3 regions of the Providencia xihuensis genome follow, and region 1 is predicted to be linked to each of the others. Evidence: predicted binding sites of a transcription regulator. Region 1 holds the regulator's gene; each other region holds the start of a gene.
The links. The regulator CRP, encoded in region 1, controls carbon source genes, mostly activating them, when cyclic AMP is high. The targets are predictions, from matches to a motif close to ATGTGANNNNNNTCACAT.
Positions count from the first base shown of each region.

Region 2: a site for CRP is predicted at 967-984, ahead of pth (aminoacyl-tRNA hydrolase). Genes of this name have one in related genera too.
Region 3: a site for CRP is predicted at 1,976-1,993, ahead of ACE2AL_RS09790 (sugar transporter). Genes of this name have one in related genera too.

Region 1 is NZ_CP169565.1:356,019-359,302, reverse strand. It holds gene ACE2AL_RS01580 (phosphoribulokinase) at 1-328, shown strand, start outside; gene ACE2AL_RS01575 (OsmC family protein) at 434-835, opposite strand; gene crp (cAMP-activated global transcriptional regulator CRP) at 1,192-1,824, shown strand; gene ACE2AL_RS01565 (hypothetical protein) at 2,012-2,977, shown strand; gene ACE2AL_RS01560 (hypothetical protein) at 3,067-3,284, shown strand, end outside.
Region 2 is NZ_CP169565.1:2,601,219-2,604,502, forward strand. It holds gene prs (ribose-phosphate diphosphokinase) at 1-308, shown strand, start outside; gene ychH (stress-induced protein YchH) at 599-865, opposite strand; gene pth (aminoacyl-tRNA hydrolase) at 1,166-1,756, shown strand; gene ychF (redox-regulated ATPase YchF) at 1,860-2,951, shown strand.
Region 3 is NZ_CP169565.1:2,197,821-2,201,104, reverse strand. It holds gene ACE2AL_RS09800 (DUF333 domain-containing protein) at 1-148, opposite strand, end outside; gene ACE2AL_RS09795 (multidrug efflux SMR transporter) at 192-524, opposite strand; gene ACE2AL_RS09790 (sugar transporter) at 637-1,836, opposite strand; gene ACE2AL_RS09785 (DUF2594 family protein) at 2,219-2,440, shown strand; gene ACE2AL_RS09780 (hypothetical protein) at 2,614-2,892, opposite strand; gene ACE2AL_RS09775 (hypothetical protein) at 3,062-3,284, opposite strand, start outside.

The DNA of each region.
Region 1 (3,284 bases):
GGATTCGGTGGTGCGTTCAATGGGGGATTATATTAACTACATCACACCACAATTTTCCCGTACCCATATTAACTTCCAACGCGTACCTACTGTAGATACCTCAAACCCATTTTCAGCGAAAGCTATTCCTTCACAAGATGAAAGTTTTATTGTTATTCGCTTTCGTGGACTTGAACAGATTGATTTTCCCTATCTACTGTCAATGATATCTGGCTCGTTTATCTCCGCGATGAATACGATTGTCGTGCCAGGGGGGAAATTAGGCTTAGCAATGGAATTAATTATGATGCCAATAGTCGAAAAGCTAATTACTCAGAAACATGACTAAATTGTTTTTTTGATTATTAAATAAGATGCTTACCATTAATTAGAATAAGCATCTTATTTTTAAAATATATCAATAACTATTAAATTTATTTTTAATTTTTAATTTTTAATTTTTAATTTCAAAGCTATGTGTCACTTCGACGGTCTTTTCTAACATCAACGCGACTGAACAATATTTTTCAGCAGAAAGCTGAACTGCACGTTCAACCGCTTTATCCGTTAATTCATTCCCTGTTACAATAAAATGCAAATGGATTTTAACGAAATAACGAGGCGCTTCTTCACGGCGCTGAGAGGTTAATTTCACTTCACAGTCGGTAATATCATTACGGCCTTTTTGTAAGATGGATACCACATCAATTGCACTGCAACCACCTGCAGCCATTAACACCATTTCCATTGGGCTTGGTGCTTTATCGCCTGCATTGCCGTCCATCATCACTTGGTGGCCTGACGCTGACTCACCTAAAAAAGAGAGCCCCTCCACCCATTTAACTCTTGCTTCCATTTTATTCCCCTTGAAATGAAATCGATTTAAAGGCTACATTGTTCCATAGATATAAAGAATGTTATATCAGCTTTATTCTGCTGAAGCGATACAGGGAAGACTTTCTGTATCGGATATGCTACAAACAATACTTAGTTGATAGGATTAAGATCAAAACTCAACGTTTTATTTGATTATATTATAGTGTTGATATCAATTTGTTTACCCTAACCATGAAAAGCGATTGATGCAATGTTGCTCTTCCTGTTATTTAGGGTATATAAGACAAATTAATATGCTAAGCTAGTGACTTTAAAGCCAGCCTTTCTGGTACGCTTTTTCCGGATGGCTGCAATAACATACAGAGGATAACGCTAATGGTTCTCGGCAAGCCACAAACAGACCCTACTCTTGAATGGTTTTTGTCACACTGCCATATTCATAAGTATCCATCCAAGAGCACACTGATCCATCAGGGTGAGAAAGCAGAAACCCTTTACTACATAGTTAAAGGTTCAGTGGCTGTTTTAATCAAAGATGAAGAAGGCAAAGAAATGATCCTCTCCTACCTGAATCAGGGGGATTTCATTGGTGAGCTTGGATTATTTGAAGAAGGGCAAGAACGTACTGCGTGGGTTAGAGCAAAAATCGCCTGCGAAGTTGCTGAAATTTCTTACAAAAAATTCCGTCAATTGATTCAGGTTAATCCTGATATCTTAATGCGCCTTTCCGCGCAAATGGCAAGCCGCCTGCAAACAACGTCAGAAAAAGTGGGCAACCTCGCCTTCTTAGACGTAACAGGCCGTATTGCACAAACGCTACTGAATTTAGCCAAACAACCTGATGCCATGACACATCCAGATGGGATGCAAATCAAAATCACCCGTCAGGAGATTGGCCAAATCGTTGGTTGTTCCCGTGAAACTGTCGGCCGTATTTTGAAAATGCTGGAAGATCAAAACTTAATCTCCGCGCATGGTAAAACCATTGTTGTTTACGGTACTCGATAACTAACCTTTCGCCTCACTCCCTTGGTGGGGCGCACACTTTGGAATAGCTTTATATTATTGGTATAAAGCTATTCACCCAAAATACAATTTTTATATATCATTTCTTAATGAGTGTCGTTTCTTTATATTTTCTCTATTTAGCTACCTATAAAATAATAATTATAATATTAAATAGGGAGTTATGTTCATGAAAGTTACACTGAGCAAGTTATCAGGTCATTCCGAAATTTTTAAAAATATTAGTAATTCCGATGATTTCATAAAAAAAATTTTCACCGTGACTACCACATCGAGAAAAGAACCATTTTCCGCTCATCGACAATTCAAACCATCACATACTTGTAGCCTAGAAAGTATTGATTCTGCTTATGAAAGTGATTCAGAAAATGTAAATGATACTAAATTATTAAGCGCTGACGAGTTTAAATATAAAGTTAATCAATTGAAAGGTAATTTATATAAATTTTACGCATCTACTTTTTATAATGAGCAAGATGCCGATTCGCTAATAAAAGAAAATCAGACTGTATTTGACGAATTTAACAATGCTGATAAAGAAATATATGGATATGCCAATTTTTTGTACCGATACGTTAAAATCCCAGGGATTAACATCAAAAATTCAGAAATAAAAGATGAAATCATAAGAAACTATCATCAGCCAAAGCAACTAGAAAATAAAAACGGCACTAAAATCCCTTTAATAATTAGAATAAACAAAAAAAATATCAATAATATTGACTTATCTTTAGAAGCAAGTAAGAAAAAAACAACGAATTTTTCTCAGAAAAAAATTATATATGTACACGATAAAGTTACTGACAACAGCCAATATAACTCTAAAGCCATCCCTTTACCTAAAAGCACTTTTGAGTTTAAGGGAAATATACTACAAACAAAAACCTCAGTATTAAGAACACAATATATCAAACAACATTACAAACTATCTAACAAACCTACGCCATTAGACTATAAAAAACAAAAAAATAGGAATATCAATTCAATTAAAACCTCTGACTTAATAAAAATAAGCAATAGTATTAAAAAAGAACAAAGACTAACAATGGAAATGGATGCACTTAAAGATAATATCATTAAAATACAAAATCAAATTAATATTAATGATAATTTATTGAAAGAACTGAAAAAATAAACCATTCAGTAAAACACCTTCTGCATTTATTTAACACCATCATTACATTAATAATTAATTACTTCTTAGCATTAATATAGGATATGACTATGAAAACTAACACCCTAAACAATACCATAACTAGCTCGCCATACAGAAAAATTTCATCAACTGGAGCAATGAGAGAATCCCCCAGTATTATACAAAAAATTAAAAATATGAAAGTAAATAATCCTTTCTCATTTTTTCGTTTTAACCCAAAAAATACGGAATCAACATTTCATATTAACTTAACCGTAGTTAGTTCAAAGGAAAGTAATTTAAATTT
Region 2 (3,284 bases), 2.2 Mb from region 1:
GTGATTGCATCTTAGTTGACGATATGATTGATACCGGTGGTACGCTGTGTAAAGCGGCTGAAGCGCTGAAAGAACGCGGTGCTAAACGTGTGTTCGCATACGCAACTCACCCGATTTTCTCAGGCAATGCTGTAGACAACATCAAAAATTCAGTCATTGATGAAGTCATTGTTTGTGACACTATTCCACTATCTCCTGAAATCAAAGCGCTGAGCAACGTTCGCACTTTGACCTTGTCAGGTATGCTGGCTGAAGCTATTCGTCGCATTAGCAACGAAGAGTCTATCTCAGCAATGTTCGAGCATTAATGCCCCTTTTGAGTAATTAATGTTTCAACGGTGATAGAATATCACAACTAAAAATTAAGCCCCTGCAGTTATCTGTGGGGGCTTTATGATTTTAGAGGGTTATAACGACAGATACCTATTTCTATGGCTATTTCCTACTCACACAACCTATACGCCATAAAAATAACCAACTTCTTTGAAAAAACAAACAAAACCTATGTAGCTAGGCGACTTCGCTATTAAAAGCACTGACTATCACCCAGCCATCTATCATCTATAATTATTACTAACTTAATTAATAAGAAGAATAATTATGGATAACGGTGATTATCTTTACGTGAGTAATGTTTTAAGACCCAATAGCGGTCAGCCACTTTTTCACGTCCACCGACTCTCGCTCCCACTAACCATACCATTGCACCCACGAAAATTCCGAAGAGTGAGCCGTTAGTGACAAGCTCTGATAGACCAAAGTTGATGACATGGGCAAATAGGTTAACACCAATGCTTCCAATCATCATGACCATTCCTAACCCCATGAGAACATTACCAATTATATGAGCACTTTTCCGTTTCATATCTACCTCCAGTATCAGTGAACTGATAAGCAAGCAACTGTAAATAAATTCGGTGGTTCTTTATATTTATGTAAGAATTATAGTGCATTAAGTAAAATTTTTTGCGATAGGCATCACAAGGTACGAAGTTAACAATAATATCTAAACATAAAGTGCTTTTTATCAAAAAAACATAAAAAACGAATAGTTCATATGGCAACTATAATCATCGTGATGTTTTTTATCTGATTTTTGTACATCCTCCCCTTCACAAGGTAAACTAGGTGATTAATTCCATAAACTGACAGTGAAATAGTCGCCGTGAGCAAAATTAAATTAATTGTTGGCCTTGCAAATCCGGGGGCTGAATACGCACAAACCCGCCACAACGCAGGGGCATGGTATGTTGATTTACTGGCACAGCGCCACAATCAACCCCTAAAAGAAGAACCGAAATTTTTCGGCTATACCGCACGCATTAATCTTAGCGGTAATGATATCCGCTTATTGGTGCCAACCACCTTTATGAACCTCAGTGGAAAAGCCGTCGCGGCAATGGCGAACTTTTATCGTATTAACCTTGATGAAATTTTAGTTGCCCACGATGAGCTTGATATTCCACCTGGTGTAGCAAAAATGAAGCTTGGTGGTAGCAATGGGGGCCATAACGGGTTGAAAGACATTCAAAGCAAATTCGCCAATAACCCAAACTTTTACCGCTTACGCATCGGTATTGGCCATCCAGGCGATAAAAACAAGGTTGTTGGTTTCGTTTTAGGTAAGCCACCGCTGTCTGAGCAAAAACTGATTGATGATGCCATTGACGAAGCAGTAAGGTGTACTGACATTCTATTATCGGATGGAATGGATAAAGCGATAAACCGTTTGCATAGCTTTAAAGCGTCTGCATAAGAGTTCATTTCATCAAAATCGACTTTTTGTGTATAATCAGCGCCAATTTCTAAACATTGGGTGCAGCACTCGCCTGCCCCTCGCTATTTAAGGTGAGAAACATATGGGTTTTAAATGCGGTATCGTTGGTCTGCCAAACGTGGGTAAATCCACATTATTTAATGCATTGACCAAAGCCGGCATCGAAGCAGCCAACTTCCCTTTCTGTACAATTGAACCAAACACGGGTGTTGTGCCAATGCCAGACCCACGTCTTGATCAATTAGCTGAAATTGTGAAGCCACAGCGAATTTTACCAACCACCATGGAATTCGTAGACATCGCAGGTTTGGTAAAAGGCGCATCTAAAGGCGAAGGTCTGGGTAACCAGTTCTTAACTAACATCCGTGAAACCGAAGCTATCGGCCACGTAGTGCGTTGTTTTGAAAACGACAATATCATCCACGTCGCTGGCCAAGTTAACCCAGCTGAAGATATTGATGTTATCAATACTGAATTAGCCTTGGCGGATCTTGATACCTGCGAACGTGCTATCCACCGCGTACAAAAACGCGCTAAAGGTGGCGATAAAGACGCAAAAGCTGAATTGGAAGCATTAGAAAAATGTCTGCCACATTTAGAGCAAGCTGGCATGCTGCGTACCTTGGATTTAACCACAGAAGATAAAGCAGCAATCCGCTATTTAAGCTTTTTAACGTTAAAACCAACCATGTATATCGCGAACGTCAACGAAGATGGTTTTGAAAATAACCCGTTCTTAGACAAAGTGTATGAAATTGCTCAAGCCGAAGGCTCTGTAGTTGTGCCTGTGTGCGCTGCTATCGAATCTGATATCGCTGAGTTAGATGACGAAGAACGCGACGAATTTATGGCAGATTTAGGCATCGAAGAGCCAGGCTTAAACCGTGTTATTCGTGCAGGTTATGAATTACTTAATCTGCAAACCTACTTCACTGCGGGTGTTAAAGAGGTTCGTGCATGGACAATCCCTGTGGGCGCAACTGCACCACAGGCGGCAGGCAAAATCCATACTGACTTCGAAAAAGGCTTTATTCGTGCTCAAACCATCGCATTCGATGATTTTATCCAATACCGTGGTGAGCAAGGTGCCAAAGAAGCAGGTAAAATGCGTGCTGAAGGGAAAGATTACATCGTTAAAGATGGCGATGTATTAAACTTCTTGTTTAATGTGTAGCCCTACAATCTAGTCCACACTGTTTTATAAAGTATCACACCATAATAAAACAGCATAAAAACTCATGGTATCAACTTGGTTTTATGCTGTTTTTTATCTCACTAAGTTTCATAAAAGCTCATAGTTAAATGAGTATGCAACTGAGTACAACTTATATTAACCTTTAAAAAACGATCGCTACTCAACACATCAAAACGATCATTTTATTAAAAGTCAGATTGGATATAAGAGAACATTCAAACCCACGACGAAGAAATGAAGGCTAATTATCAATTCAATAGATACAACTAAAAAAGCAATCACTCGCCAAAAACTGACTTTCTTTCGCAACAA
Region 3 (3,284 bases), 1.8 Mb from region 1:
TAACCACTTGCTTTGCATACTGAGTTGCAGAGTTATCAACGGTTTTATTCACTTCTGAGCTTCCACAAGCCGATAACATCACTGACATTACAACTGCCACAACAACTGTCATCACAGGTTTTAATAACTGGCCGACCTTACGCCCCATGCTGTTTATCTCCCATCAAGCCGTTGTAACCCCTTGCCTTGCACTAGTGTGTGCTACTTTTTGAAAATAAATTGATGACTAAAACACCAATAATAATTAATAGCATACCAATAATTGCAGGTAAATCGAGTTTTTGGTGATAAATAAAAATTGCAGCAACAGAAACTAACACAATCCCTAGCCCAGACCAGATAGCATAGGCAATCCCCAATGGCATCACTTTCACTACCTGCGATAAGCCCCAGAAGGATACCCCATAGCCAATAATCACAATTAAAGACGGCCAGAAACGGCTAAAACCCTCAGAAGCTTTTAATGTGGTCGTTGCAATCACTTCTGCAAGAATCGACATCAAGAGAAAACTTAGACCTTTCATTGATAAACCTTATTGTTGTATTAAAAAAATAAATTATAGCGATAAACCAGAAAAAGCCCTGTATCCAATAAAGGTAATACAGAGCTTATTTAACTGTCTATTGTTGAGTGTGTTAATGTTGTTCAGCAGGTGCCAGCTTATCCGTTAATGTTTGGCTATAACGTTTAAACAAATAGAGGCACCAAATAAGCGACATGACACCAATTATAGCCCCCACATAACCAATTTGAGTCATCCCCATATGTACAATCACTTGATTACCCAGTAACGCCCCACCACCGATACCGATGTTAAAAATTCCAGAGAAGATAGCCATCGCTAAGTCTGTTGCATCTGGTGCTAAATCAATCACTTTAACCTGCATACCTAAGCTAATACACATCATCGCAATTCCCCAGAACACGGACAATATAATGAGTGACCAGACATTGCCTCCCATAGGCAACAGCAACAACAGACATAGCGTCATTAAGGCTATTGCTGAAGGTAAGAATATTAATGAAAGTTTTGTGCTATAACGGCTAAAGATGACGCTACCAATAATACCCGCAGCACCAAAAATCAGCAGCAAGACAGTGGCAAAATTTTGGCTCTGATGGGCTACATCGCGAACAAATGGCTCAATATAACTGTAAGCCGCGAAGTGTGCAGTCACCACTAATACCGTGAGCGCGAACATTCCGACTAATGCAGGTCGCTTGAATAAAACTGGAAGGCTTTTCAAAGAACCTGAATGTTCACTTGGCAAGCGTGGTAAGAAACGAATAAGTGCAATCATCGTAAATAATGCCACGACCCCGATACACAAAAATGTCACTCGCCAGCCTAAAAACTGCCCGATAACACGGCCGATTGGTAAGCCTAAAACCGTCGCTAACGCAGTGCCTGTCGCTAATAAGCCTAATGCCTGCGCTTTTTTGCCCGCAGGAGCTACACGAATAGCTAAAGATGCCGTAATCGACCAAAACACAGCATGAGACAAAGCAACGCCAATGCGCCCCACGATCAAAACATCAAAGTTCCACGCAAAACCTGAAACAAGATGACTGATAATAAAAATAACAAACAAGAATCCCAGTAGCTTACGCCGTTCTATTTTACTGGTTAATAACATTAACGGTAATGACATGAGTGCCACTACCCACGCATAAATGGTGATCATCAGCCCTGTATGCGCCACCGTCATGCCAAAACTCGCTGCAATGTCACTTAATAATGCAACAGGGACAAACTCCGTTGTATTAAAAACAAATGCAGCAACCGCCAGCGCTAAAACACGGATCCAAGCGGTTCTTCTTGATACTTGTGTCATTATTTATTTTGCCTTCAGTTTTCCATAAGCTAATTACACAAATCGGTTACCGACTTATGATGATGGCACATGGGAAATATATGTTTAGAACTAAACTGAACGATTAAACGGTGTTTTATTGCTCAAAACCACCGTATTTTTGTGAATTGTATCACAACTATTTAGCTATTTTAAAGCTTGCTATCAGTATTGGTAATCAATTTAAAATACATATTCCTGCAATTAGCCCTTCTTAAAAACCTAACTAAGCAAAATCAAACAAACACATCATTATTTGAGTGTTTTATCTTCGATTACATACATCTTATTTATCTGAAAGCACATATTATTTTTTCTATGCTACAATCCATCAAATTACTTTTTATCTTAAAGGATCGACTTAATGAAAACGCATTTTCCTACCGAACCAGATGTCCATGCACTTGCAGATGAAGTGACATGCCTAAAAAATTTGGTTACACATATGCTTAAAGCAATTGGCCAAGCAGATGCAGGTAAGATTTTGATCAAAATGCAGCGCGAAGTTGCTCAAATGGAAGACGAAAAACAGGCTGAAACCTATACAAACATCTTAGAACAAATTAAAACAGGTTATCGCCAATAGATTATTTAGCGATAAATGCGATTTAAAGCATAAACGTATTCAAGAATGGATTAACTGCACAAATAACTAAGTTTTTGTTATCAAAATCATCTATCTTTATTGACGAATTAAACCATTCTTTATTCATTTAGCTCCCCCTTCAAAACCCTATGAAGGGGGCTTTTTTTCCTCAATTATTGCCCTGCTTGTGTATATAAGTCATTACAATAATTAGCATATTCCTCTAATGTTGTATTCTCCGTTTGCTTACCCCAACTTTTTTGCTCTTCAAAAGCCCAAACTCGAAATACCTGTCCAAGGTTTGCACCAGACATCCCCACCTCTTTATATATCCGATGGTAAAACCCTTGATCTGCTTTATAAATTTCAAATTTAATGGGGACAAGCCGTGCAGGGTTAGATGCCGTTTGAAATGAATTACCAAAAAGTATTGTTTTAACCAGTATGTCCATGCTTAACTCCCATATGAAATTGAACATAGGTAAGATTACCCTATAACTAGAGTTAATATAGCTTATTATCGGGAATATATTGAAGACTCTTAGAAAATAAATGCCTATTTTTACGTAATTAAGAATAAATATCGAGTCAGTTTGGAGCGATGTTTTAGGCGTTTATATTCTAATTTGTTGGCATACAATGCAACTCAGTCTCCCAATCCTCATATGGCGGGTCAATAACATATGAATGGTCTACATACCAACGAATATAGTCTGTCGCACGCTTTTGCGCGTGTTTGAAATTAATTACATCACCCTTTTCATCAAGCTCCAATGTATTGATTAAAATAGCATACACTTGTTCAACTAAACTCGGTTCATCTACACACAATTCAACATAATCA